4 regions of the Kosakonia sp. SMBL-WEM22 genome follow, and region 3 is predicted to be linked to each of the others. Evidence: predicted binding sites of a transcription regulator. Region 3 holds the regulator's gene; each other region holds the start of a gene.
The links. Region 3 encodes Fur, which represses iron uptake genes when iron is present. Its sites were predicted from a motif close to ATAATAATGAGAACNACTATCAA; they were not measured.
Positions count from the first base shown of each region.

Region 1: zupT (zinc transporter ZupT) is a predicted target of Fur. The motif match lies at 4,821-4,843, and genes of this name have one in related genera.
Region 2: HF650_RS16995 (TonB-dependent siderophore receptor) is a predicted target of Fur. The motif match lies at 4,714-4,736, and genes of this name have one in related genera.
Region 4: efeU (iron uptake transporter permease EfeU) is a predicted target of Fur. The motif match lies at 2,621-2,643, and genes of this name have one in related genera.

Region 1 covers NZ_CP051488.1:4,290,556-4,297,855, reverse strand. Annotated here, with positions in the region: gene glnE (bifunctional [glutamate--ammonia ligase]-adenylyl-L-tyrosine phosphorylase/[glutamate--ammonia-ligase] adenylyltransferase) at 1-749, shown strand, start outside; gene hldE (bifunctional D-glycero-beta-D-manno-heptose-7-phosphate kinase/D-glycero-beta-D-manno-heptose 1-phosphate adenylyltransferase HldE) at 796-2,226, shown strand; gene HF650_RS20610 (accessory factor UbiK family protein) at 2,276-2,620, opposite strand; FMN riboswitch at 2,743-2,892, shown strand; gene ribB (3,4-dihydroxy-2-butanone-4-phosphate synthase) at 2,998-3,651, shown strand; gene zupT (zinc transporter ZupT) at 4,031-4,807, opposite strand; gene ygiD (4,5-DOPA dioxygenase extradiol) at 5,004-5,792, shown strand; gene HF650_RS20590 (hypothetical protein) at 5,798-5,947, shown strand; gene HF650_RS20585 (TRAP transporter substrate-binding protein) at 6,097-7,074, shown strand; gene HF650_RS20580 (TRAP transporter small permease) at 7,128-7,300, shown strand, end outside.
Region 2 covers NZ_CP051488.1:3,542,995-3,550,294, reverse strand. Annotated here, with positions in the region: gene HF650_RS17015 (nitroreductase family protein) at 31-630, opposite strand; gene HF650_RS17010 (DUF1158 family protein) at 840-1,082, opposite strand; gene HF650_RS17005 (methyl-accepting chemotaxis protein) at 1,156-3,063, opposite strand; gene HF650_RS17000 (YbdK family carboxylate-amine ligase) at 3,285-4,403, opposite strand; gene HF650_RS16995 (TonB-dependent siderophore receptor) at 4,923-7,118, shown strand; gene HF650_RS16990 (DUF2534 family protein) at 7,250-7,300, shown strand, end outside.
Region 3 covers NZ_CP051488.1:1,499,634-1,506,933, reverse strand. Annotated here, with positions in the region: gene ybfF (esterase) at 1-649, shown strand, start outside; gene ybfE (LexA regulated protein) at 787-1,068, shown strand; gene fldA (flavodoxin FldA) at 1,232-1,762, shown strand; gene fur (ferric iron uptake transcriptional regulator) at 2,052-2,498, shown strand; gene HF650_RS07180 (beta-N-acetylhexosaminidase) at 2,598-5,255, opposite strand; gene HF650_RS07175 (OprD family outer membrane porin) at 5,298-6,695, opposite strand; gene glnS (glutamine--tRNA ligase) at 7,119-7,300, opposite strand, start outside.
Region 4 covers NZ_CP051488.1:1,914,605-1,921,904, forward strand. Annotated here, with positions in the region: gene putP (sodium/proline symporter PutP) at 1-665, shown strand, start outside; gene HF650_RS09025 (DUF3574 domain-containing protein) at 764-1,192, shown strand; gene HF650_RS09030 (nucleoside transporter C-terminal domain-containing protein) at 1,232-2,416, opposite strand; gene efeU (iron uptake transporter permease EfeU) at 2,698-3,531, shown strand; gene efeO (iron uptake system protein EfeO) at 3,581-4,708, shown strand; gene efeB (iron uptake transporter deferrochelatase/peroxidase subunit) at 4,711-5,994, shown strand; gene phoH (phosphate starvation-inducible protein PhoH) at 6,529-7,300, shown strand, end outside.

The sequences.
Region 1 (7,300 bases), 2.2 Mb from region 3:
TCGACCTGGTCTTTTTGCATGACTGCCCAATGGATGTGATGACTGACGGCGAGCGTGAGATCGATGGCCGTCAGTTCTACCTGCGGCTGGCGCAGCGCATTATGCACCTCTTCAGTACGCGTACCTCTTCCGGCATTCTTTATGAAGTGGATGCGCGCCTGCGCCCCTCCGGTGCGGCAGGAATGTTGGTCACCACTGCCGAGGCCTTCGCCGATTACCAGAAAAACGAAGCCTGGACCTGGGAACATCAGGCGCTGGCCCGTGCGCGCGTGGTGTACGGCGACCCGCAGCTGACCGTGCAGTTCGACGCGATTCGCCGCGATATTCTGCTGACGCCGCGCGAGGGCACGACGCTGCAAACCGAAGTGCGCGAGATGCGCGAGAAGATGCGCGCCCACCTTGGCAATAAACAGAAAGATCGCTTTGACCTGAAAACCGATGAGGGCGGCATTACCGACATCGAGTTTATCGCGCAATATCTGGTGTTGCGTTACGCCCACGATAAGCCGAAGCTGACGCGTTGGTCAGACAATGTGCGCATTCTGGAAGGGCTGGCGCAAAACGGCATTATGGAGGAGCAGGAGGCGCTGGTGCTGACCCATGCTTACACCACGCTGCGCGATGAGTTGCACCACCTGGCGTTACAGGAGCTACCGGGAAATGTGCCGCTCTCCTGCTTTGTTGCCGAACGAGAGCTGATCAAAACCAGCTGGGTGAAGTGGCTGGTGGAACCGTGCGCCCCGGCGTAAGTGTGCTATTATCGCGCGCAAATTTTGTATCTCTCAGGAGACAGGAATGAAAGTTACGCTGCCAGAGTTTAAACAAGCCGGTGTGATGGTGGTAGGCGATGTGATGCTGGATCGTTACTGGTACGGTCCAACCAGCCGCATCTCCCCGGAAGCGCCGGTGCCGGTGGTCAAAGTCGACACCATTGAAGAGCGTCCGGGCGGCGCGGCGAACGTGGCGATGAACATTGCCTCGCTGGGCGCATCTGCGCGCCTGGTCGGCCTGACCGGCATTGACGATGCGGCGCGCGCGCTGAGCAAAGCGCTGGCGGACGTTAACGTCAATTGCGACTTCGTTTCTGTTCCGACTCATCCAACTATCACCAAGCTGCGCGTGCTGTCACGCAACCAGCAGCTGATCCGCCTCGATTTTGAAGAGGGGTTTGATGGCGTCGATCCGCAGCCGATGCATGAGCGCATCAACCAGGCGCTGGGCTCGATTGGCGCGCTGGTGCTCTCCGATTACGCCAAAGGCGCGCTCAACAGCGTTCAGCAGATGATTGCGCTGGCGCGTAAAGCCGGTGTACCGGTGCTGATCGATCCGAAAGGGACCGATTTCGAGCGCTATCGCGGCGCAACCCTGCTGACGCCGAATCTCTCTGAGTTCGAAGCGGTAGCGGGCAAATGTAAGAGCGAAGAGGAGATCGTGGATCGCGGCATGAAAGTGATCGCCGATTACGACCTCTCTGCGCTGCTGGTGACCCGCTCCGAGCAGGGGATGACGCTGCTGCAGCCGGGCAAAGCGCCGCTGCATATGCCGACTCAGGCGCAGGAAGTCTATGATGTGACGGGCGCAGGCGATACGGTGATTGGCGTGCTGGCGGCTACGCTTGCGGCGGGTAACTCGCTGGAGGAGGCCTGCTTCTTTGCCAATGCTGCCGCCGGTGTAGTGGTCGGTAAACTCGGCACCTCAACCGTTTCGCCGATCGAGCTTGAGAACGCCGTGCGCGGTCGCGCGGAAACCGGCTTTGGCGTGATGAGCGAAGAGGAGCTGAAAGTGGCCGTTGCCGCCGCGCGTAAACGCGGTGAAAAAGTGGTGATGACCAACGGTGTCTTCGACATCCTCCACGCCGGGCATGTCTCTTACCTGGCGAATGCGCGCAAGCTTGGCGACCGCCTGATTGTTGCCGTCAACAGCGATGCTTCGACCAAACGCCTGAAAGGCGAGACGCGTCCGGTCAACCCGCTTGAGCAGCGCATGATTGTGCTGAGCGCGCTGGAAGCCGTGGACTGGGTGGTGTCGTTTGAAGAGGATACGCCGCAGCGTCTGATTGCCGGTGTGCTGCCGGATAAACTGGTAAAAGGCGGAGATTACAAGCCGGATCAAATCGCTGGCAGCGAAGAGGTGTGGGCGAACGGCGGTGAAGTGCTGGTGCTCAACTTCGAAGATGGCTGCTCGACGACGAATATCATCAAAAAGATCCAGAAAAACAGCCAGTAAACGGCGCTTAACTCTGGAAAGCAGAACGGGCCTTGCGGCCCGTTTTTTATTACGGCGTATCGTCCACGGGCGGGATCGCCGGTGCCGGTTTTATCTCCGTCACCTCAGAGGACACAACTGGTGCGGGAGCCGGTTGGGTGCTGGCAGAGGTCGAACCGCGGTTTTCCAGATCGTTCAGACGCTGCTCCAGCAGCGCCAGCTTTTCGCGGGTGCGCAGCAGAACCTGCGTCTGCACATCGAACTCTTCCCGGCTGACCAAATCAAGGCGGGTTAACTGCCCCTGCAAGGCCTGGCGAATCTTCTTCTCAACGTCTTCGCCAAGCTCACGGATCCCTTTCGGCATGGATTCGTGAACCTGTCGTGCAATCTGTTCAATTTTCTTCGGATCAATCATTTTCGGTTCCCTGCTCGGATGGGCTCAGCTAATTATTGTAGTGTGATAACCGCAGGTGATAAACCAGAATTGTTTGAAGCTTATGCATTGCCCGTCGTTATCATTGGCGTTATAGTTATCGCGCTTATTCTCAGGGCGGGGCGAAATTCCCCACCGGCGGTAAATCAGCGCACGCTGAAAGCCCGCGAGCGCTTCAGACTTCGGTTTGAAGGTCAGCAGATCCGGTGTAATTCCGGGGCCGACGGTTAAAGTCCGGATGGGAGAGAGTAACGATTCTGCCGGGCAAAGGTGCCCGCTCGCGTTATTTTTGGTCGTTTAATGACACTCCTAAGACTGCCCTGATTCTGGTAACCATAACTTTATTGAGGTCTTTTACCATGAATCAGACGCTACTTTCCTCTTTTGGCACCGCTTTCGATCGCGTTGAACAGGCGCTTGCCGCCCTGCGCGAAGGGCGTGGTGTGATGGTTCTTGATGATGAGAGCCGTGAGAACGAAGGCGACATGATTTTCGCCGCCGAAACCATGACCGTTGAGCAGATGGCGCTCACCATCCGTCACGGTAGCGGCATTGTTTGCCTTTGCCTGACCGACGAACGCCGTAAGCAGCTCGACCTGCCGATGATGGTGGAGAACAACACCAGCGCCTTCGGCACCGGTTTTACCGTCACCATCGAAGCGGCACACGGCGTGACCACCGGCGTTTCCGCCGCTGACCGCCTGACCACCGTGCGCGCGGCGATTGCTGACGATGCCAAACCGTCCGACCTGCACCGTCCTGGCCACGTCTTCCCGCTGCGCGCGCAGAAGGGCGGCGTACTGACCCGCGGCGGCCATACCGAAGCGACCATCGACTTAGTGTCGCTGGCGGGCTTTAAACCGGCCGGCGTGCTGTGCGAATTAACCAATGATGATGGCTCGATGGCGCGCGCACCGGAGTGCATCGCCTTTGCGAAGCAGCACAATATGGCCGTCGTAACGATTGAAGACCTGGTGGCTTATCGCCAGGATCTGGAGCGCAAAGCCAGCTAACGGCGAGCGTTCAGCAGAGAAAATCCGATGCCAGCGGCGTCGGATTTTTTTTTGCCTGCGCCAGGTCAAAGTTTGGTGTGCTTACAGGCGTTGCGCATTGCTATTAACCCTTCCTACTTATAAAGTGGTAGTCGCTGCGGCACGGACACGCCGCAGCTAACCTATTATTTTTACGAAGGTTTATTTGCGGAGGCGCCGTGTTTATTTCCTGGTATTGGTTACTGCTCGTCGTAGTGCTGGTGGTTGGGTATGTTCACACCTTAAGACGCCGTTATAGGGCCTGCCGCCACGAGCGCGATGCCGTTTACGAGGGCTATCAGCGCGCGCAGGCGGAGCTGAAAAGATTTCAGCGAGCAGGCCAGACCAAATAGCGCAGCCGTTAACCGCCGAAGCCCATCGCCTGCAGGGCGACCAGGCTTAAGCCCATCACCGACATGCCGCACAGCACGCCGTAGCTTGGGTTGTTGTTGGGATCGATCTCCTTTGCCAGCGGCATTAACTCATCCACCGACAGCGCGACCATAATCCCGGCGACCGCTGCCATAATCGCCGCCATCACCACCGGTGAGACCAGGCTGCCGAGAATCAGCCACGCCAGCACGCCGCCCAGAATCTCCGCTAAACCGGAAATACCGGCCCACATCACCGCGCTGCGTTTTGAGCCCGTTGCCGCATAGACCGGGCCTGCGACCGCCAGCCCTTCAGGGATATTGTGTAAGGCCACGGCAAAAGCGATGCCGAAGCCCAGCTCAAGATCGTTGCTGGCGGTGACATAGGTGGCGATCCCCTCCGGGAAGTTGTGCAGGCTTATACCGAGCGTCAGCAGAATAGCAGTACGACGGATACCGCGCGGCAATGCCTCCTGTGAGCCCTGCATTAAATCCTGCGCATGGGCATGGGGCAGCAGGCGATCGAGCGCGAAATAGCCGAGCAGGCCAACAACAAACATGCCGTAACCGAGCATCGGCGACATACTTTCGGTTGCCAGCGCGGCGGGGAGCATCTCCATTAACGAGATGAGCAGCATGATCCCGGCGGCAAAGCCGAGCGAAAACGCCAGTACACGATTGGAAGGTTTCTGGCCGATAACGCCCAGAATGGCGCCAATAAACGTGGCGGCGCCCGCCAGGATGGTCAGAATCAACGGGACTGACATACATTGCTCCTTTATGATAATCATTCTCATTAATGTAAGTTTTCGCCTGCGGAAAAGCGAGGCAGCCACGGCAATTTTACGCATTACTTACATTCAAAATTACTGACGATCTTCATCATGCTTATCTGAGTTCATCCCCCTGAGAAAAAGCGTAACCTGCTTTCATCATATTGGCATCTTCTGTAAGGATATCCTCATGTCTGCACCTCGTATGCCCGCGCTGTTTCTGGGGCACGGCAACCCAATGAATGCGCTGCAGGATAACGTTTATACCCGCGCCTGGAAGAAACTGGGCGATACGCTGCCGCGTCCGAAAGCGATTGTGGCGATCTCTGCGCACTGGTTTACGCGCGGTACTGGCGTAACGGCGATGGAGACACCGCAAACAATCCATGATTTCGGCGGTTTTCCGCAGGCGCTGCACGACGTGCATTACCCCGCGCCCGGTTCGCCCGCGCTGGCACAGCGGCTGGTGGAGCTACTCTCCCCGCTGCCGGTGACGCTCGATCATGAAGCCTGGGGATTCGATCATGGCTCCTGGGGCGTGCTGATCAAGATGTACCCCAATGCGGATATTCCCATGGTGCAGCTCAGTATCGACAGCACCAGACCGGCAGCGTGGCATATGGAGTTGGGGCGTAAGCTCGCTGCGCTGCGCGATGAAGGGGTGATGATTGTCGCCAGCGGCAACGTGGTGCATAACCTGCGTACGGCGCGCTGGCACGGTGACACCACGCCTTTTCCATGGGCAGTCGCTTTCAACGATTTTGTGAAGCAGAACCTGACGTGGCAGGGGCCGGTTGAGCAGCACCCGCTGGTCAACTATCTCGACCATGATAGCGGTTCGCTCGCCAATCCAACGCCGGAACACTTTCTGCCGCTGCTCTATGTGCTTGGCGCATGGGATGGCAACGAGCCGCTGTCGATTCCCGTTGAGGGGATGGAGATGGCTTCTATCAGCATGCTGTCGGTGCAGGTGGGGTAAAAACGATGGCGCGCAATGCGCCATTTTTTACGTCAGGATCGCGGAAACCGGAGAAAGATCGCAAAAAAACGCCATTGAACCGGGGTTTTTATGAAAATAAAAAGAGCTACGCTGCAAAAATGAAACGCTGTGCTGAATTTGATGTTTTTTTGTGAACCCCATCGTCGCGCAAATTCTCACCAGTCACTACTCTTCTGATTGACCTGTTCTCATACCCATAACCACTCTTGATTCCCAGCCACGCGCTCTCTGCTCGCGGCAGTTTTGACTGTGCCAAAAATTAAACCTCTGGAGATCCGGCAATATGAACTCTGCACAACGTTTTCTGACTCTTTCGATCGGTTCCGCTCTGCTCTTTATGTCGCATACCGCGCTCGCACAAACGTTTCGCGCTGCCGATGTTCACCCGGCGGATTATCCCAATGTCGTGGCGGTAAAACATATGGGTGAGAAATTAAGTAAAGCCACCGATGGCCGGCTGGAAATTAAAACCTTTCCCGGCGGCGTATTAGGCGATGAGAAGCAGGTGATTGAGCAGGCGCAAATCGGCGCGATCGACATCATTCGCGTCTCAATGACGCCTGTGGCGGCGATATTGCCGGAGATTAACGTTTTCACGCTGCCCTATATCTTTCGCGATGAAGATCATATGCACAAAGTGCTCGACGGCATGATTGGCCAGGAGATTGGCAACCGGCTCTCGGCCAGCAGCAAATCGCGGCTGATTTTCCTCGGCTGGATGGATGCCGGCACGCGCAACCTGATCACCAAAGCGCCTGTCACGAAAGCGGAAGATTTGAAGGGGATGAAAATCCGCGTGCAGGGTAGCCCGATTGCCCTCGATACCCTGAAAGCGATGGGGGCGAACTCGGTGGCGATGGGGGTGAGTGAAGTCTTCAGCGGCATGCAAACCGGGGTGATTGACGGCACGGAGAACAACCCGCCGACCTTTGTGGCGCACAACTATTTGCCGGTAGTGAAGAACTACACCTGGAGCAAACACTTCATCATTCCCGAGCTGTTTCTCTTCTCAAAAGCTAAGTGGGACAAGCTGAAAAAAGAGGATCAGGAGCTGATCCTGAAGCTGGCGAAAGAGGCGCAGGCAGAGCAGCGCGAGCTGTGGAAAGCCTATAACGAGAAGTCGTTACAGGCGATGAAGGCGGGCGGGGTGCAGTTCCACGACATCGACACCAAAGCTTTCTACGATGCCACGCAGTCGGTACGCGATAAGTACGGTAACGCGCACCAGGATCTGATTAAGCGGATTCAGGACGTGCAGTAAGCTGGCCGGGCAGCTTCGCCTGCCCGTTTGCGACTTCTACCGGGAAAACCGTTATGGCAGAACGCTATTCGTTGTTAATGGATATTCTCTATCGTCTCTCGATGTGGGTGGCGGGTATTGCGCTGTTAGTGATGGTGGCGATTATCCCCGTGGGGATTTTTGCCCGCTATGTGTTGAACAGTGCGCTCTCCTGGCCGGAGCCGGTGGCGATCATCTGCATGGTGAC
Region 2 (7,300 bases), 2.0 Mb from region 3:
AGGCGGCTTTTTTATATGTTCGAAGGCAAATTAACGCGCAACCACGAAGCGTTTATCGTCATCCATAAAGGCTTTATCGCCTGCGGGCGCCATAATCGAACCAAAGTTCATATGACCGCGCAGTTTCCAGCTCGCCGGGATATTCCAGGTGCGCTGTACATCTTCATCTACCAGCGGGTTGTAGTGCTGCAGGTTAGCGCCGATACCTTTCTCTGCCAGCGCCACCCAAACTGCATACTGGGCGATACCAGTGCTGTGTTCAGACCATACCGGGAAGTTATCAGCATACGCGGCAAACTGCTCCTGCAGTCGGGTCACCACTTCCTGATCTTCAAAGAACAGCACCGAACCTGCTGCTGCCGCGAAACCGTCTAATTTTTGCGAGGTGGCGTGGAAATTCTCTTCCGGCACAATTTTCTTCAGCTGGGCACGGGTCAACTCCCAGAACTGCTCATGCTCTTTACCCAGCAGGATCAGCGCACGCGAACTTTGTGAGTTGAATGCCGACGGTGCCTGGCGAATCGCCTCTTTGATAAGTTCAATCACCTCATCTTCCGCCAAAGGCAGGTTTTTGCCGAGGGCATAGATGGTTCTACGTTGTTTAGCTAAAGCGAGAAAGTTGTCTGACATGGTTCCTCCTGAAGTTATCTGCACTTCCGCTGTGCTGTTGCCAGCCAATGGCGGAGTAAGCGCCTGAAAGCAAATTTATAACCGGTTGAACATTCATTGCATCAATATGCTGCCTCGGAAAAGCATAGGCCTGCGATGTAATAAAGAAAAGTCCAACAATTTGCCGTTAACATTCAAAAAATTAGAATGAGCCAGATATTCGCGCAGCGTTAAACCGCCAGCCAGCGCCGCCAGATAAAGCGTAAAACATAGAATTCAACGGTGCCCAGCAGTAAAAACCAGAGGCAGTAGAGCAGGGTATAAAACTGGTTTAAATCCAGAAAATGGAAGGTTTGCATCAGCGTTTGCGCCAGCTGCATGCCCAGTTGCGGCGCAGGAAGCAGCAGCACAGAGATAAAAGCCAGCAGCAGGATGCCAGCAAGCGTGACCAGCGATTCGAGGGGATGTTTCATAAGCGTTAATCATTGATGAAAAAACGCATTGTCGGGGAAAGCCGGCCTGAGCGCAACGTTCCCCGACCTTCACTCAGGCGACCACGAAGCGGTCGACCAGCTCCGACATGGTTTCAGACTGCTGGTCCAGCAGTTGGCTGGCGCTGGCAGCGCTCGCCACCAGACCGGCGTTTTGCTGCGTAACCTGCTCCAACTGGTTGAGCGCATCATGCACCTGCGAAACCCCCAGCGACTGCTCATTCGCCGCGTGGGCGATATCGCTGACAAACGACAGCATCTGGCCGGTGTTCTCGCGAGCCGCATGCAGCGCGCGATCGGAGGCCTGTGCCAGCGCCACGCCTTGCTGGATTTGATCCATATTTTTACTCACCAGCTCGCGGATCTGCTGCGCCTCATTGGCGCAGCGCTGCGACAGGTTACGCACCTCCGATGCCACTACCGCAAAGCCTTTGCCCAGCTCACCGGCGCGCGCCGCTTCCACTGCGGCATTCAACGCCAGCAGGTTGGTCTGGAATGAGATCTCATCGATCGAACTGACAATGCTTGAGATCTGTTCGCTGGAGTGGCGAATAGCCGACATGCTATTGCTGGTTTCACCCGCCACGCGGCTCGCCTCCTGCACCTGTTTCTCCATCTCCTGCGTCAGCCGTTTTGCTTCATTGGCATTGTCTGCCGTCATGTTTACCGCCGTGGCGATCTGCTCCATGCTGGCAGCGGTTTCCACCAGCGAGGCGGCTTGTTGATCGGTGCGGGATGCCAGATCCTGATTACCGCTGGCGATCTCTGAGCTGGCACCGCGCAGCACGCCAGCACCATGTTTGATCTCACTGACGATATGCTGAATATTCTCAATCGCCTGGTTGTAGGCGCGGTTAAGCAGAGAGAGCTCGTCGCTGCCCGGCACATCCAGCCGCTGAGTGAGATCGCCATCCATCCCTTCGATAGTAGCCAGTGAATGCTGCAACTGACGGTGAATGCTGCTGGCGACCAGCACGGCAAAGAAAAGGGCGATGATAAGCGCAATCGCGCTTATCACTGCGAAAAGGGTGACTTCGCGCCAGGCCTCATCGGCCAGCGTCTGCGCGGTAACCAGTAAGTGAGTAGAGGCAGCCTCTTCAACGGCTCTCAGCGTGTTGATGCGCGCGGTCTGCGCGTTAAACCAGTCGGCGGGCGCGACGCCAAAGCCGCCGGTGGCCGCATGATCGATAGCGGTCTGACGTAAGGCGAGTGCTTTAAGCGCCTGCGGTGAGTTCAGCTGCGCGCTCATTTTCGCATTCACCTCTGCGGAGCTAAACGCGTGGGTCGCCGCCAGCCATGAAGCCTGTTTACCCACCACTTCATTTAGCTGGCGGAATTGCGCCTCGGTAAAACTGTCGGCTGAGAAGACGTTCGACAGCAGCGCGCGCTCAATACCGCTCTGCTCTTTGGTATTCAGCACGCTGTAGTAGGCCGCCAGCTGGTTAACAATCTCGCCGTTATCCGTTAACTGGCTAATACCACCCACCACATTCAACAAGTCATTAATAATGGTGCTGTACCAGACCAGTGAATCGGAGCCGTTAACGCTTAATGCACGTACCTGGTCGCGAAAGAGATTAATACCCTGCTGATGCTGGCGAAATTGCGTCAGTGCATGGCGAATATCGCTATTCGCTTCCTGTTCCGGAAATTGATTGAGCAGTTCGGTTAATTGTGTCAGCGCTCTTGTCGAGACGGGATATTGCGCAGATAACTCATTATTGAATTGCTGGCCTTTACTACCGATATAGCCTGCGCTTAAGCCGCGCTCTTTTTGCAACTCATGAATGACGCTACCGGCATCTTTTGCCAGCGTCGTTAACGAAATAATGGTGTGCATCTGCTGGCCAGTCTCGACGCGCGACATGATGCCGCTGGCAGCAAGCCAGATAAGCGCAAACAACAGAGGCAGCAAAGCTAATAACAGTTTTGACTTCATTGAGATACGGTAAATCCACTTCATAAAAAGGCCCCTTGTTCGCGTGTATATATTTGTTATCGGAGTGATTACGCGGACGCTTTATTTTTAATGCAGGGGTTGTTGATATTTATCAATTCCTTCGAAATGCCTCTACTCCTTAAGTATTAGTTATTTAAGAAATATCCCTGTGAACCCACCAACCGAGGATTTGCCGCAGATGAAATATATCCTGCGGCAAAAAATAACCCTAATTAATAGAGGGATTAGCCCGCAGCCCAAATTTCGGTATGCTTTTTCATCAGGCCAATTAATGATCCGCCATCGGCAATAAATTCCCGCATCAGCTGCGCCTCGCTTTTGCCGCGTTTAACGCAGACCGCAATTTCATCCAGCGCACTGCTGGCATTAAGCTTGTCGGCCCACGGCGCAATCTTCTCCAGCAGGTGCGACACATCATCAGCAATGGTGCGCTGTTCGCCGGTATGCACATCGGTTATCACCCCTTTAAGGCCGAAGCGGCAGGCCTGAAAACGGTTGAATTTATAGAGCAGGTAGTCTCGCTCCTGGAATTTAAACGGACGCTCTGCCAGCAGCCAGTGCGACAGCGCCTGAATAAAGCCCGCCAGGCTGACAGCGTGGGAAATAGTCAGCGGCGTATCCATCACCCGCACTTCGACGGTACCGAAACCGGGACTTGGGCGGATATCCCAGTGCAGATCTTTAATGCTCTCAATCATCGAGGTGTAGCTTAAGCGGCGAAACAGCCCTTCAAACTCCTGCCAGTTCGCCACCCACGGCATGGGGCCGTTATCCGGGAAAGAGGAGAAAATATTGAGGCGCGAAGAGGCAAACTGCGTATCGGTGCCCTGAATATAGGGCGAGCTGGCGCTCAGGGCGATAAAGTGCGGAACAAACCGCGACAGCCCGTGCAGCAGATAGATGGCATCGTCGCCATTGGTACAGCCGACATGCACATGCTGACCAAACACCGTTGCCTGCTGCATCAGATAGCCGAACATCTCCAACGTGCGGGCATAACGCTCATCCGCGCAGATTTGTTGACGTTGCCACTTCTGAAACGGGTGGGTGCCACCGCCGCAAATCTGCACATGGTGCTCGCCTGCGGCTTGCAATATGGCGTGGTGCATCGCTGAAAATTGATGCGCAACCTGGCGGATATCGCGACAGACGCCGGTGGCAATCTCCAGCATGCTTTCGGTGATGTCGTGCTTAACCTCACCGGCGCTGATGCGGTGTTGAAGGGCGTCGATAAGCCGGGTTGAGTCCTGGCTCAAGTCATAGCCTGGTGGGTTAACCACCTGCAGCTCCAGTTCAACGCCGAGGGTAAAGGGCTCAGAGACATGAAAATCGGGCAAAGACATAACCATTCCTTACGCAAATGTTTGTTTGAGTATGGAAGGGAATCACTAATTATGCCCGGCGCAGCGGGAGGGAAGGGGAGCTAAAAAAGCAAAAAAAGCCCGCACAAACGGCGGGCAAAAATACTGGAAGCAATGTGAGCAATGTCGTACCGAATACCTGAGTCATTCACTCAACTATTCGGTAATGCGAAAGATAATCTTTATCATCTTCATGGTCAACCCTGTATTTTGTAAGTGATAGTACTTTTCTTTTAGCGCTAAGAACGACGCAGAGCGGTGAAGGTTAATTATGCTTGCCACATTAAAGTTAATGAGTATATTTCTCATTCTCTTTGATGTTTGGTGGCACCGCCGAGGCGCAGTGCACCATCAACGTCTGGATATTACCCGCCCGGGCATACAGGTAATAAACGCGAAAAGGCAGGCGGGGAGAGGCAATGGCGACCAGCCAGCAGGCTGAGCTCCCTATCAGTCCGGCCCGGCAACGGCCCTTTTTCTCCACTTCGATATGAGTCGATGATGAATAACAGCACACAGACCTGGTCACCTCTGCGCAAGAGTTTGCTTGCGCTCGCGATTGGCGCGGCGACGCACGCCGCACAGGCAGCAACACCCGCCAGCGACACGAAGGAGGAGACGCTGATTGTCCAGTCCTCCAGCGGTAGCGATTTCAAACCCGGCGGCGACGCGCTGGTGCCGGCCTATCTTGATGGTCAGGTCGCCTACGGCGGGCGGCTTGGTATGCTCGGCGAACAGAAGGCGATGGATGTGCCGTTTAACGTGATCGGCTTCACCTCAAAGCTGGTGCAGGATCAGCAGGCGAAAACCATCGCCGATGTGGTGCGCAATGATGCCGGCGTGCAGGTCAGTCAGGGCTACGGCAATATGGCGGAAACCTACCGCATTCGCGGTTTTAAACTTGATGGCGACGACATGTTAATGGGCGGCCTGGCAGGTATAGTGCCGCGCCAGGTGGTTGATACGCAGATGCTTGAACGGGTGGAAGTTTTCAAAGGGGCGAATGCGTTAATGAACGGCGCAGCCACCTCCGGCGTGGGCGGGATGATCAACCTTGAGCCAAAGCACGCTGACGATACGCCGCTGACGCGTCTCGGCGTCGATTATGCATCGCGCTCGCAGGTGGGCGGCTCGCTGGATGTTGGACGACGTTATGGCGATAACAACCAGGTCGGGGTGCGCGTTAACCTGCTGCATCGCGAAGGCGAAACCACGGTTGAAGATGATAAACGCCGCACTACCGCTGCCTCCATTGGCCTCGATTATCGCGGTGAGCGCCTGCGCAGCTCCCTCGATGTTGGCTACCAGAAGAAGACCTTCCACGGCGGCTCGATGGGGGTCAATATCAGCAACATCGATTTCGTGCCTGCCGTGCCGGGTAACAGCAAAAATCCCAGCCAGAAATGGGCGTGGAGCGATATTGAAAATGAGTTTGGCCTTGCGCGCGCGGAGTATGATTTTACCGATAGCTGGACGGGCTACGCCGCCTTTGGCGGTCAGCACTCTCATGAGAAGGGTGTCTACGGCACACCGAAGCTGATCAACGCCGCGGGCGATGCGACGATTGGTCGCCTTGATACGAATCGTATCAGCGATAGCTGGAGCGGTATGGCGGGTCTGCGCGGCAACTTCGACACCGGCCCCGTGTCGCACAAGGTCAATATCGGTTACTCCGCCAGCATCAAGCAGGACAAGGTCGCCTGGCGCATGTCGTCAAAGAATCCGCTGGTCAATATCTACAACAACAGCGCAGTGCCGATGCCGGATTACACTCTGACCGGCGGCAACTACAGCGATCCGTTAACCACCGGGCGCAACCGCACCCAGGGCTGGCTACTGAGCGATACCCTTGGCGTGCTTGACGATACGCTGCTCTTCACCGCAGGCGCGCGTTACCAGAAAGTATGGGTACACAGCTACAGCAATGCCACCGGCGCGGAGACCCGAACCGGGCGCTTTATAGAAGATCGCTGGATGCCGACCTACGGCGTGGTCTACAAACCGTGGGAAGTGGTCTCGCTCTACGCCAACCACACCGAAGCACTGCAACCAGGCAGTACCGCGCCGGAAGGGGCGGCTAACCAGTATCAAACCACCGGCATCGCCCACTCGAAACAGAATGAGGTGGGGATAAAAACGGACTTTGGCCGCATCGGCGGTACGCTGTCGCTGTTTGAAATTAAGAAGCCGTCGGCTATCCAGAACAGCAGCACCAATATTTATGAACTGAGCGGCGAGCAGCGCAACCGTGGTATTGAGCTGAGCCTGTTTGGCGAGCCGACGCTCGGCCTGCGCCTGAATGGTAGCGCGACCTGGATTGATGCTGAGATGACCAAAACGCAGGATGGCGTCAATCAGGGGAATAAACCGGTTGGCGTGGCGGGCTTCTACTCGGTACTCGGCGCGGAGTATGACATCGCCGCCGTTGAGGGGCTAACGGCCACGGCGCGAGTTAACCACACCGGATCGCAGTATGCCAACGCGGCGAACAGCAAGAAGCTGGATAGTTACACCACTCTCGATCTGGGTGCGCGCTACCGCATGCGCTTGAATGCCGATCGCAACGAGATGGTGTGGCGCGTCGGGCTGGATAACGTCACCAACAAGAAGTACTGGGCAAGCGTGGAAGATAACGGCACCTATATCTACCGGGGCGGCGGTCGCGAGCTGAAAGTGTCAATGAGCTACGATTTTTAATCGCAAGTGGCAGCAGGGCGGATGGCGTTCAGCTTATCCGGCATGTTGCCTTTTATTTGCTCAATCACAACATTTAAACAGCAGATCGGTTACACTCGCGGCACAGAAAATCCACATGAAAGGAGAGTGAGATGCTGGAAAAATTACGAACCCGCGACGGAAAAAAATTTCTCTGCGCGGTG
Region 3 (7,300 bases):
CGTGCAGGATCACGATGTGCTGCAGGTGGATATGCGCAACCACGGCGCATCGCCCCGCTCGCCCGAGATGACCTATCCGGCGATGGCGCAGGATCTGCTTGATACGCTGGATGCCCATCAAATTGAAAAAGCGACCTTTATCGGCCACTCCATGGGCGGCAAAGCGGTGATGGCGCTCACGGCACTGGCGCCGGAACGCATCGATCGCCTGGTGGCGATTGATATGGCGCCTGTGGATTATAAGGTGCGCCGTCACGATGAGATCTTTGCCGCCATCAATGCGGTGAGCGAAGCGAACGTTTCGTCGCGCCAGCAGGCGGCGGCGCTGATGCGCGAGCAGCTTGATGAAGAAGGCGTGGTTCAGTTTTTATTGAAATCCTTCGTTGACGGCGAGTGGCGCTTTAACGTGCCGGTGCTGTGGGATCAATACGCCAATATCGTTGGCTGGGAGACCATTCCGGCGTGGGATAAACCCGCCCTCTTCGTCTGCGGCGGCAACTCCTCTTACGTAACCGATACTTACCGCGATGCGCTGCTGGCGCAATTTCCAAAGGCGCGAGCGTATGTCATTGCCGGTGCCGGGCATTGGGTGCATGCAGAAAAACCTGACGCGGTGCTGCGGGCTATCCGCCGCTATCTGGCCGAATAGCCTAACTGTTTAAAAAGGCGGCGACCGGTCGTTTCAACGCGCCCGGTCGTTGGCGTGCTGGTGCAGGTGTTGTATGATGGCGCGCTATTCAGCCCGGGCAGCGGCCCGATTGCGTGTTTTCCCGTAGTATTCATATCATGGCTAAAGAACAAACGGACCGTACGACACTAGATCTCTTCGCGAATGAGCGTCGCCCGGGACGGCCGAAGACCAACCCGCTCTCGCGCGATGAACAGTTGCGCATTAATAAACGCAACCAGCTCAAACGCGATAAGGTTCGTGGGCTTAAGCGCGTCGAACTGAAACTGAATGCGGATGCGGTGGAAGCGCTGAACGAACTGGCCGATGTGCGCGAGATCAGCCGCAGCGAACTTATTGAAGAGATGCTGCTGACGCAGCTTAAAGCTCTGCGCGGATAGCGAATCTTCTGAATCCTGATTAAATACCCCTTTTCATGTGGCATACAGTGCAGTCCGCGGCAATAGCAGTTTCCGCGTTCTTCTCTGTTCTGCTATGATTGCCCTTATCTGTGGGCTTAGCGCTCCCCCTATACTCATTAAGATTCAAGAGGTTATTTTACTCATGGCAATTACAGGCATTTTCTTCGGCAGCGACACCGGTAACACCGAAAACATCGCCAAAATGATCCAGAGCCAGCTTGGTAAAGACGTCGCCGATGTTCATGACATTGCCAAGAGCAGTAAGGAAGATATCGAAGGGTATGACATCCTGTTGCTCGGCATTCCGACCTGGTATTACGGTGAAGCGCAGTGCGACTGGGATGACTTTTTCCCGACGCTGGAAGAGATTGATTTTAATGGTAAGTTAGTGGCGCTGTTCGGCTGCGGCGACCAGGAGGATTACGCTGAGTACTTCTGTGATGCGCTGGGCACCATTCGCGACATTATTGAACCGCGCGGCGCAACAATCGTGGGTCACTGGCCAACTGCCGGCTACCATTTCGAAGCCTCAAAAGGTCTGGCCGATGACGATCATTTTGTTGGTCTGGCAATTGATGAAGACCGCCAGCCGGAACTGACCGCCGAGCGCGTGCAAAACTGGGTGAAGCAGGTTTCTGAAGAGCTGCATCTGGATGAAATCCTGAATGCCTGATTTTTATGGCGCAATCTGCCGGTTGCGCCGTATCAATAGGTAAAAGCAATCGAAATAATTGCTACATTTTTTTAACTTTCCTACTCATCCCTGTACAATAAGCCCTGCTTAACGCGGTACGCCTGGACGGGAGTTGTCGGCGATACCACGTTTTAAAAGCTTACTTTACTTGAGGGCTTGCAGTTTTCATTTATACATGGCAGTTCTATAATGATACGCATTCGCCCGGGTGCATTCCTTATAACTTCCGCGAAGGAAGTGAATCGTATAGCAACAGGACAGATTCCGCATGACTGACAACAATACCGCATTAAAGAAGGCCGGCCTGAAAGTCACGCTTCCACGTTTAAAGATTCTGGAAGTGCTTCAGGAGCCGGATAACCATCATGTCAGTGCGGAAGATCTTTATAAGCGTCTGATCGACATGGGTGAAGAGATTGGTCTGGCAACGGTATACCGTGTGCTGAACCAGTTTGATGACGCCGGGATCGTCACCCGTCACAATTTCGAAGGCGGCAAGTCTGTTTTCGAACTGACGCAGCAGCATCACCACGATCACCTTATCTGCCTCGACTGCGGTAAAGTTATCGAATTCAGTGATGATTCCATCGAATTACGCCAGCGCGAAATTGCCGCTCAACACGGTATTCGCCTGACGAACCACAGCCTCTATCTTTACGGTCACTGCGCTGAAGGCGACTGCCGTGAAGATGAACATGCGCACGACGCTAAATAAGCTCTTCTAACGTTAAAAGCCAACCGCCAGGTTGGCTTTTTTTATGCCTGCAGGATGAGCGGCGCATCAAATGGCTGCACCGCTCGGGCAGAAAAGCAATCAGCCTTTCAGCATATCGACACGGCTGACGCGCTTGCCATCCGGGCTTGCGGTACGCACCTGAATTTCTCCTTTAAGCTGTGGACGGGAAGCTGTTTCGTAGCGCTGCCATGTTTTGCCGCGATCGAGGGAGTACTCTACCACCAGCCCCGGGAAGCGGGTGTTCACCTCCAGCACACCGTCAACAATTCGCGCCCCTGGTACCGGCAGACGATACTGGATGCCAGCTTTATCCAGCTTCGCCAGCTCGCGATGTCCCAGCAGATTGGCAAAACGCTGCCAGTCAGCCATAAGCGCCTTCTGATCGACCCACTGCGTCTCGCCGCCTTTATATTCGCGGCTGGCCTGATAATCCTGCTCCCAGCTTGCGCGATGCCATGCCCGCTCCGCAACGGCAACCAGACGGGGATAGATCATATACTCCATCTGCTCATCCGTGCGCACCACTTCGCTCCACAGCTCGGCGGAAAGCCCGTAGGCACCCGGCCACGGCTTGTCTGATTTGGCGCTGAAAGTGTTGCCATCACGATCGACCGACGTTTCTGCATTCTGCGGCATGTTGTCCGGCGCAAAGCTGAAGATCTTGCGCTCGTCGCTAAAACGCGTTCCCCAGTAGTAGCCGCTTTCCGCCGGGTGAACTTCGCTCGGGAAGTCGAGATAGAGATAGTCCGGATTGGAAACTACCACGCGGAAACCCTTATTCGCCCAGTCGTTAACGGAGTCGAAACCGCCCCAGTAAAGCGCATCCCAGAAGTTAACATTGACGTTTTTGGTGGCAAACCCCGAGGCGTCTTTGGCATCTTTCAGCCCATCCTGCCAGGCCTGCATCACATCAATGCCGTGCGCCTTAACCAGCTTGCTCACCTCTGCGCCAAAGTAGCTGGAGAGGTGTTCAACATCGCTCACTTTCCCGGCTTTGATCATCGCCTGGCAGGCCCCGGACTTGGCCCACGGCTTATCCTGCTTGCTCTGATCGATAATGCCTTTACCCGGCTGCGGATCTTTTACATCCGTATAGCCTGCGCCAAGATAGATATTTTTCGCCTCATCGCCACCAAAGTGCCATGTGTGCAACGGCAGACCTGCTTCCCGGTGCATCTGCTGAATTTCGCCCATCACCTTATCGACAAAGTTGCGCGAGGAGTCCAGGCACGGATTGAGGTAGCCGGTGCGGTCATAGAACTGTACGCCAGCGGTAACAGAGGTATCAGTCGGATCCAGCAGGCGGTAGCGGCTCGCCTCACGCTCCTCTTTGCCCTCTTTTATCAGGCGATGGTAACGCGCCTCCATTGAGATGACCGCTGCGCGCGCATGCGCCGGCATGTCGATCTCCGGGATCACCTCAATATGACGAGCTTTGGCGTATTTAAGGATCTCGATATAGTCAGCGCGGGTAAAGAAACCACTGCCGTTATTATCACGATTAGGCCCGGATCCCAGCTGCGGCAGCAGGCACTGCTTCTCGCTCAAATCGTGGCAGCGCTGGCTGCCAATATCGGTCAGCTCCGGCAGCCCCGGGATTTCAATGCGCCACCCTTCATCGTCCGTCAGATGGAAGTGGAATTTATTCAGTTTGTAAGCCGCCATCTGATCCAGCAGGCGCAGCACCGCCGCTTTGCTGTGGAAGTTGCGTCCAACATCCAGATGAATACCGCGGTAGTCGAAGCGCGGTGCATCTTTTGCTGTCAGCGCAGGGAGCGTTATCGGCCCCTGGGCGGGAAGAAGAGAAAGCAGAGATTGCAGGCCATAGAACACGCCGCTCTGATCAAAACCGATCACCACCGCCTCTTTGTCGCTGATACGCAGCTGATAGGCACCGTTGATCGCCTCCTCACCCTTGAACGCTTTGCGGATAATTTCTGTACGTAGCGGATAACGCCCCTCTTCCACGCCGAGCATGCCGAAGCGCGCCTTGATAGCGTTTTGCGCATCGGGCAGTAGCGCGGAGAGGTCGAGTTTCACCCCCTGGCTGAGATCGATATCCCGAGTGTAAACTTTTACCTCGCGCGGCGTCGGCACAATCTGCCCACGTAGCGAGGCGAGATTCATGGCTTTGATATCGCTGTTTTGCGCAAAGCGCGCTTCGGCGGTCATCAGGATATTGTTATCGTCCGGTGTCCGCTTCCATTGCTCGCCGAGCGGCGTCACGAACTGAGCGAGATCTTCCGTATTGGTATTGGCGATGGTTTTCGGCGATGCTTCCGCTCCGGTGACATACCAGCGTGGCAGCACATCGGTAATAAAGAGTTGCCAGTACTCATTTACAATCGGGATCTCGATGGACTGCTTCGCCGGAAAACCGGTAAATTGCTCGGTAGGCTCGAGCTTATGCAGGTCGCCCATGATATGGGTTACTTTGAACTGCGGATTGGCGACTTGCAGAATGGGGCGAATGCTGTGGAAGTAGATCGTCCATGCATTATCGGTTACCGCATCACCTTTGTTAGTCAGCGTGATCACTGCTGTGTTGCAGGAAGCCCAGTCTGCGCCGAGCTTCGCACAATCAACGCCATGCTGTGCGGCAAAGTTATCTTTTACGGCGTAATTCAGATTGAACTGGCTGATGGCATCAACCGTGCTCTGGCTTGCCAGTGCCGCGCCGCTGCCGAGCAGCGCGGTAATTACGCCCGCCAGCAGGCTTAAACGTGCTGTATGCATTCTCTGTTCCTTAAGGGTTGCCACTGCCCGGCAACAAATTAATTAGAAAAGGGTAAACGGTGCGATGACCATAAATTTCACGTCGCGCTCATCCTGGAAAATGTTGCCGTAACCACCGGCATAGCTCGGAATAGTGGAGTGGTTGTCATACTGGGTAACGTGCAGCTTAAACATCGTCCCTTTCGCGCGCCCCTCTTGCAGGGTATAGATGGCGTCCAGGCTGTAAGCGGACTCTTTCAGGCGATAATCGGCGTTGTACCACGCATCCGGCATGACCATTTCAGCCGGTTTTGCTCCCCAGGCGTAGGCGTAAGAAGCGCCGATTTGCCAGCCGGGCAAATTGCAGCTCTTGAGATCGTACATCGCGCCGAGGAAGAGCGCTTTTTCGCCATTGGCGTTGAAGTCGGAGCGGTTATCCCACCAGATATCAAGACGACCATTGGAGGAGGCGTAGGTTGGCGTCATGCGCTGCAAAAAATAGCCCTGCCGGCCTTCCGCTTTTACCCACGTTCCTTCAAGGCGCAGCGCAAGTGGCCCGACCGCGTAACCGAAGGTGAGCGCCTGCAGCCAGGCGGTACCGTCGTAGAGATCGTTGATGCTGCGATCGCTGACTTTATCGCGGGCGCCATAAAATTGATAACTGGTGCTGAGTGACTGATTTGCCACATCAAACCGGTAGCTGGCTTTAGCAAAATACTGATCGACATAGCCCTGCGCCTGGCCAAACGCAGCCTCCAGCACGAGGTTATTTTTGAAATCGTACTTTGCGCCGAGCGAATGGAGATAATCGACCCGGCGTTGTCTGTCGTTTTGCCAGAACTTATCCATCTCGATATGCCAGGGCGCTTTATATCCGTTGGCCCACATATAGGAGAGGCTTAACGCGCCGGCATCGCCATAATCGTTATTAATGCCCGCTTCCGCGCCCTGATAGGTGCCCGGCATAAAACTCCAGTGCGGTGCTAATAGCGTCTGCCCGGAGGGCTGAATATAACCTGCCCGTGCCCAGAGCGATCCATATTTAAATTTTGCCGCGGCTTTATAGAGGCTGACACCGCTCTTATCGCCGGACCAGCGCTCTTTATAGGCTTTATTGCTGGCAGAGAATGCGATTTCATTTGGATGGGCGCTATCACCGTTTTCCGCCATTTCAATTGCCGTGAAAGCGGCAATATCCAGGCCAAACATATCTGCCGCATACCCTGATTGAAAATCCAGATTTGCATTCCACGTGGCGTGAGAGAGGTTAGTTTTATATTTATTATCGGGAATATCTTTACGGTCGCGCTCACGCTGCCAGTAGTAGATCCCGCCGGTGAGTGTTGAGTCCTCAATAAAACCGCTCTCCTGCGCCTGCGCGGGAAGCGCCAGGCCTGACATGGCGGTGACTGCAGCAATAGCTAGCGAAAGCGCACTCCGTTTACCTGCAAACGCACGCATACATTGATTCCTTTTAAATGTAAAAATCGCCGCGCTACGGCGATAAAAAAATTAACAATGGGGGCCGCTACGAATATTCCCTTAGTGAACAACAGCACAAAGCCTATTTTTCAGCTTGGGAATTATCAATGTGTTTTTAAGCAAAAAAGGTGGATTTTGATGGAGTGCACAGATTTAAATGCGAATTAAACACCGTTTCATAAAGCACGAAAATAAATAAAGAAAGCGTATTCAAAAGATATTTAATTCTTAATCAAGACAATGATTCTCTCACTATTCTCAACAAGAATTTTACCAACCATTAGAAATACAAAAGTGAATATAAATTCGCGGCCTGAATATTTATTAATTGTAATGCGCCAGTTAACAAATAAAAAACGCCGCAAGAAGCGGCGTTAACATAGAGGCCTCTGATTAATGCAATCAGTCGCCGATTTTTGCCCAGGTATCACGCAGGCCTACCGTGCGGTTAAACACAAGTTTGTCCGCGGTGGCATAGCGGCTGTCGAGACAGAAGTAACCTTCACGCTCAAACTGATACGCTTTGCCCGCCTGCGCCTCTTTCAGCGACGGCTCGGCAAAGCCCTGCTTAATGACCAGCGATT
Region 4 (7,300 bases), 410 kb from region 3:
TGGCGGGTGCGGTGGCGGTCGGTTTCTTCGGCATCGCTTACTTTGATACCAACCCGTCGCTGGCGGGCGCGGTAAACCAGAACGCCGAGCGTGTCTTTATTGAGCTGGCGCAGGTGCTGTTTAACCCGTGGATTGCCGGTATTCTGCTCTCTGCGATCCTCGCGGCGGTGATGTCGACCCTAAGCTGCCAACTGTTGGTCTGCTCCAGTGCGATTACGGAAGATTTCTACAAAGCGTTCCTGCGTAAAGGCGCCAGCCAGAAAGAGCTGGTGTGGGTTGGCCGTGCAATGGTGCTGGTGGTCGCGCTGGTGGCAATCGCGCTGGCGGCAAACCCGGACAACCGCGTGCTTGGCCTGGTAAGCTACGCATGGGCCGGTTTCGGTGCGGCGTTTGGCCCGGTGGTTCTGCTTTCGGTGATGTGGTCACGTATGACGCGCAACGGCGCGCTGGCGGGGATGATTATCGGCGCGGTCACCGTTATCGTCTGGAAACATTTCGGCTGGCTGGGGCTGTATGAAATCATCCCTGGTTTTATCTTCGGCAGCCTTGGGATCGTCGTCTTCAGCCTGATCGGTAAAGTGCCGTCTGCCGCCATGCAGCAGCGCTTCGCAGAGGCGGATGCCCATTACCGCTCTGCGCCCCCGGTTCGCGCAATGGTCAAGTAACTATTCACTTAATAAAACCCGCTGCGGCGGGTTTTTTTGTTGCTAAATCATGGAGATTACGCTGATATCTTCCGACAACTAACCGTGAGGGCAGGGGAATGAAAACAATAAAATTGGCTATGGCATTGATGGTGGCTGGTCTACTGGCGGGCTGTAATGCGCCGGCGCAAAAGCCGCAACCTATGGCGCAACAGTGCGCACCGGCGGATCGGATGGAGCAAACGACGCTCTATTTCGGCCTTAATCGCCCGGCAGGTAACGCGATCACCGCCGAGGAGTGGCAGCAGTTTGTCGATGGCGATGTAACGCCGCGTTTTCGTGAGGGGTTAACGGTGTTTGACGCGCGCGGCCAGTGGCTTGGCAATGATGGCAAAGTGGCGCGGGAGCCGAGTAAAGCGCTGATGCTGATTCACGCCGCGGACGCGCAAAGTGATAAAAATATTGATGACCTGCGCGGGATTTACAAATCGCGTTTCGCCCAGGAGTCGGTGATGCGCGTCGATCAATCGGTCTGCGTACAGTTCTGACAGCGTCCCTCTCCCGCAATGGGAGAGGGAAATCACACCTTAGAGCACCACACCGGCAAACGCTGCGGAGAGCAGGCTCACCAGCGTCGCGCCATACACCAGCCGCAGGCCGAAACGCGAAACCGCATTACCCTGCTGCTCGTTCAGCCCCTTGATGGCACCCGCGACGATGCCGATGGAGGCAAAGTTAGCGAAGGAGACCAGGAAGACCGAAAGAATGCCCAGCCCGCGCGGGCTCATCTGCGGGGCAACCTTTTGCAGCTCAATCATCGCCACAAACTCATTCGCCACCAGCTTAGTTGCCATAATGCTGCCTGCCGAGAGCGCATCGCTCAACGGGATGCCAATCAGCCACGCGAACGGGTAGAAGACATAGCCGAGCAGTTGCTGAAAGCTAATGCCAAACAGCGCTGAGAAGAGGGCGTTAACGGCGCTGATCAGCGCGATAAAGCCAATCAGCATCGCCAGGATTATCATCGCCACTTTAAAGCCCGCGAGAATGTATTCCCCAAGCATCTCGAAGAAGCTTTGCGATTCGTGGAGCTTCGCCAGCTTGATCTCCGCTTCCTCCTGCCCGCGCGACGGGTTGATCACCGACAGAATGATAAAGGTGCTGAACATATTGAGCAGCAGCGCCGCGACCACATATTTCGCATCAAGCATCGTCATATAGGCACCGACAATCGACAGCGATACCGTCGACATCGCCGTCGCCGCCATGGTGAACATCCGGCGTGAGGAGAGATCCGCCAGAATACCTTTATAGGCAATGAAGTTCTCCGACTGGCCGAGGATCAGCGAGCTAACGGCGTTGAAGGACTCCAGCTTGCCCATGCCGTTAAGCTTCGAGAGCAGCGTGCCAATCAGACGAATAAAGATTGGCAGAATGCGCCAGTGCTGCAAAATGCCAATCAGCGCCGAGATAAAGACGATAGGGCAGAGGACGCCGAGGAAAATAAACGCCAGCCCTTTTTCGCTCATGCCGCCAAAGACGAAGCCGGTCCCTTCGGCGGCGAATTTCAGCAGCATTTCAAAGAAGCCGGAGACATATTTAATCAGCGTTAATCCGCTCTGGGCGTGCAAAAAGAACCAGGCCAGTGCCAGTTCAATCACAATCAGTTGCAGGATGAAACGAAACGGAATGCGCTTGCGGTCAAAACTCACCAGCCAGGCCAGCGCGAGGATCACCCCCAGCGCCAGCAGGAAATGTAAAAAATTGAGCATAGTTGGGTGTAGCCAGGTAAACGAAACGGGCGTTTATTTAGCCACAGGCGTGAGGGGCGGTAAACAGAAAGATAATGCTTCGTTAGCTAACTTTTTTCTGCTTTTCAACGGCTTCTGCATAAGACGAATAAGAGATTCGTTAGCCTGCTAGCCGGTTACATCCGGTTATCATTCTCAACATATTTTTCGCTTGAGTTTCTTTCTTGCGTAATGATAATCACTATCAATGCAATTTACCTTTCTTTGCAACCTTTGACGGTGCATAACACAAGGGCGGTTCTATGTTTGTCCCATTCCTCATTATGTTGCGTGAGGGCCTTGAAGCGGCCCTGATTGTCAGCCTGATCGCCAGCTACCTGAAACGCACCCAACGCGGGCGCTGGATAAGCGTGATGTGGGTCGGTGTTTTTCTCGCTGCCGCGCTCTGCCTCGGGCTTGGCATCGCCATTAATGAAACCACCGGCGAGTTTCCGCAAAGAGAGCAGGAGCTATTCGAAGGCATTGTCGCGGCAATAGCCGTGGTGATCCTTACCTGGATGGTTTTCTGGATGCGCCGTGTGTCGCGCAACGTCAAAGTGCAGCTGGAGCAGGCCGTCGATAGTGCGCTGGCGCGCAGTAATAACCACGGCTGGGCGCTGATCCTGATGGTCTTTTTCGCCGTCGCCCGCGAAGGGCTGGAGTCAGTCTTCTTCCTGCTGGCAGCGTTTCAGCAAGATGTTGGCATCTGGCCGCCACTCGGCGCTGTGCTGGGCCTCGCTACCGCCGTAGTGCTCGGTTTTCTGCTCTATTGGGGGGGCGTGCGCCTAAATCTCGGTGCGTTTTTCAAATGGACCAGCCTGTTTATCCTCTTTGTCGCCGCCGGTCTTGCCGCCGGTGCGATCCGCGCTTTCCACGAAGCGGGCTTGTGGAACCACTTCCAGGATGTGGCCTTTGATTTAAGCAACGTGCTGACCACCCATTCGCTGACCGGCACACTGCTGGAGGGCATTTTTGGTTACCAGGAGACGCCAAGTGTCAGCGAAGTGGCTGTCTACTTCCTCTATTTAATCCCGGCGCTGGTGCTGTTTGTTTTACCGCCGCGCGCCGGCGCGCAGCCATCACGAGCGGCACCATAAGTCTCCATAACAATTCTTAGTTACAACACACTTATTAAAGGGAAGGATCATGGCAACTCTTTTTCGACGTAGCGCAGTACAAATCGGGGTCGCCGCGCTGATGGCGTGTGCGTTTGGGGCACAGGCAGCGGATGTGCCGCAGGTAAAAGTGACGGTGACAGATAAGCAATGCGAACCGATGAACCTGACGGTCAACGCGGGCAAAACACAGTTTGTGATCCTCAACCACAGCCAGAAAGCGCTGGAGTGGGAGATCCTTAAAGGCGTGATGGTGGTTGAAGAGCGCGAAAACATTGCGCCGGGCTTCAGCCAGAAGCTCACCGCCAACCTGCAGCCGGGCGAGTATGAGATGACCTGCGGCCTGTTAACCAACCCGAAAGGCAAACTGGTGGTCAAAGGGGAAGCGACGGCGGATGCGGCGAAAGGGGATGCGCTGCTGAGCCTTGGCGAGGCGATCACCGCCTATAAAGCCTATGTCGTTGGCGAAACCGCGCAGCTGGTCACCGGCACCAAAGCCTTTACCGATGCGGTGAAAGCGGGCGATATCGAAAAAGCGAAATCGCTCTACGCCCCGACGCGCCAGCACTACGAGCGTATTGAGCCCATTGCTGAGCTCTTCTCCGATCTCGATGGCAGCATCGATGCCCGTGAAGATGATTACGAGCAGAAGGCCGCCGATCCGAAATTCACCGGTTTCCATCGCCTGGAGAAGGCACTGTTTGGCGATAACAGCATCAAAGGCATGGAGAGCTACGCCGATAAGCTCAATCACGATGTGCTTGAACTGCAAACCCGCATTAATGAACTGGCCTTCCCGCCGTCAAAAGTGGTCGGCGGTGCAGCTGGGCTGATTGAAGAGGTGGCGGCGAGCAAAATCAGCGGTGAAGAGGATCGTTACAGCCATACCGACCTGTGGGATTTCCAGGCCAATATCGAAGGCGCGCAGAAGATCGTTGACCTGCTGCGTCCGCAGCTGCAAAAAGAGAACGGCGCGCTGCTTACGAAAGTGGATGCCAACTTTAAGAAAGTGAATACCATTTTAGCGAAGTACCGCACTAAAACGGGCTTTGAGACCTATGACAAGCTGACCGATGCCGATCGTAATGCGCTGAAGGGGCCAATCACCACCCTGGCGGAAGATCTGGCGCAGCTGCGCGGCGTACTTGGGCTGGATTAATCATGAAGCAGCATGATGAAAACGACGTCAGCGAACCTTCGCGGCGTCGGTTATTAAAAGGGATGGGCGCACTGGGTGGCGCGCTTGCTCTCGCTGGCGGTTGTCCGGTGGCGCATGCGGCGAAACCGCAAAGCGCGCCGGGAACCCTTTCGCCCGATTCGCGTATGGAAAAGCAGCCGTTCTATGGTGAGCATCAGGCGGGCATCTTAACGCCGCAGCAGGCCTCGATGATGCTGGTGGCGTTTGATGTGCTGGCGACGGATAAAGCCGATCTTATCCGTCTGTTTCGCCTGCTCACCGAACGAATTGCCTTCCTGACGACGGGCGGCCCGGCACCGGAAACGCCAAACCCGCGCCTGCCGCCGATGGATTCCGGCATTCTCGGGCCGTTTATCGCCCCGGATAACCTAACGATGACGGTCTCGGTTGGTTCTGCGCTGTTTGATGAGCGCTTTGGTCTCTCGGCGCAGAAAACCAAGAAGCTGCAGAAGATGATGCGTTTTCCTAACGACTCTCTTGATGCCGCGCTCTGTCATGGCGATCTGCTGCTGCAGATCTGCGCTAACACGCAGGATACGGTGATTCACGCGCTACGCGATGTGATTAAACACACGCCGGATCTGCTCAGCGTGCGCTGGAAGCGGGAAGGGTTTATCTCAGACCACGCTGCGCGCAGCCGGGGGAAAGAGACGCCGGTAAATCTGCTCGGCTTTAAGGATGGCACGGCAAACCCCGACAGCAGCAATGCGCCGCTGATGAATGAGATCGTCTGGGTGACCAGCGATCAGGATGAGCCGGCATGGGCGGTTGGCGGCAGCTATCAGGCGGTGCGCATTATCCAGTTCCGCGTTGAGTTCTGGGATCGCACACCGCTGAAAGAGCAGCAGACCATCTTCGGGCGAGATAAGCAGAGCGGCGCGCCGCTCGGTATGCAGCATGAGCACGATGTGCCCGATTACGCCAGCGATCCCGAGGGCAATGTTATCGCTCTCGACAGCCATATCCGCCTGGCAAACCCGCGTACGAAAGAGACGCAGGCGAACCTGATGATGCGCCGGGGTTACAGTTACTCCCTGGGCGTTACCAACGCTGGTCAACTGGATATGGGCCTGCTGTTTGTCTGTTACCAGCACGATCTGGAGAAGGGCTTCCTGACCGTACAGAAGCGGCTCAATGGTGAAGCGCTGGAGGAGTATATCCGGCCCATCGGCGGCGGTTTCTTCTTCGCGTTACCCGGCGTGAAGTCAACCCAAGGCTATCTTGCCCAGTCTCTGCTCGAAGCGTGAAGATCCTATCCTGCCCGCCCGGGCAGGATATTCTGTTATCTGTAGCAATTTGACATACTTTTTCTGCCATCCACGCATAATTTTAATGTATTACAAAGTATCTGTTATATTTCTGTAATATTCATCGAAGAGACTCTGTGAAACGACGCAGAGTGCGTAGCTGTTAATGTTTAGTAAAAAAATTGTTGCATTGATGCTACGCTTTAGAAGAGCAGTTCATTCGGTTATCCCTGCGGTGATGAAGTCTTCTGGAGATCGCGGATGGTAAAGTGCTGTAGTGGACAGACAAAACGACCTCGCAAAACCCGGCCCGGGGAGCGCATCTCCGGCAACGACTTTTTCGCCCCTGATTTCTCCTCCTGCTGTTTTTTAACTCCTTCTGACGATGTGGCAGACGGTTTTGCTGTTCGTTGCGCCATGTCATTTTCAAAGGCAAGCCATGGCTTACAAGGAAGCCAACCCTCAGACGTTCGTGCGCATAATCGCGTCGATTTCGATGCGTGTGATGTAAACCAACAACTCAAGGTGCTATCCATGGGAAGACAGAAAGCAGTGATCAAAGCTCGTCGTGAAGCGAAACGCGTGCTGAGACGTGATTCACGTAGCCATAAACAGCGTGAAGAAGAGTCGGTCACCTCGCTTGTGCAGATGAGTGGTGTAGAAGCAATTGGCATGGCGCGGGATTGCCGTGATAACTCTCCGATTGCTGCCCGCAATGAGGCTCAGGCGCATTATTTACATGCGATTGAGACGAAGCAGTTGATTTTCGCCACTGGCGAAGCGGGTTGTGGGAAAACGTGGATTAGCGCGGCGAAAGCTGCAGAGGCTCTGATCCATAAGGACGTGGAGCGGATTATCGTGACCCGGCCGGTCCTGCAAGCTGATGAAGATCTCGGCTTCTTACCCGGCGATATCTCGGAGAAGTTCGCACCCTATTTCCGGCCCGTCTATGACGTGCTGTTGAAACGTCTTGGTGCGTCCTTTATGCAATACTGCCTGCGCCCGGAAATTGGCAAGGTAGAGATCGCGCCGTTCGCCTATATGCGCGGACGTACGTTTGAAAATGCGGTGGTCATTCTTGACGAGGCCCAGAATGTCACCGCTGCGCAAATGAAGATGTTTTTAACGCGCCTCGGGGAAAACGTGACCGTGATTGTCAACGGCGATATCACCCAGTGCGATCTGCCCTCCGGTGTTAAATCGGGGCTGAGCGATGCGCTGGCACGTTTTGAAGAGGACGAGATGATTGGTGTGGTGCGCTTTAATAAAGACGACTGCGTACGCTCCGCCCTCTGCCAGCGCACGT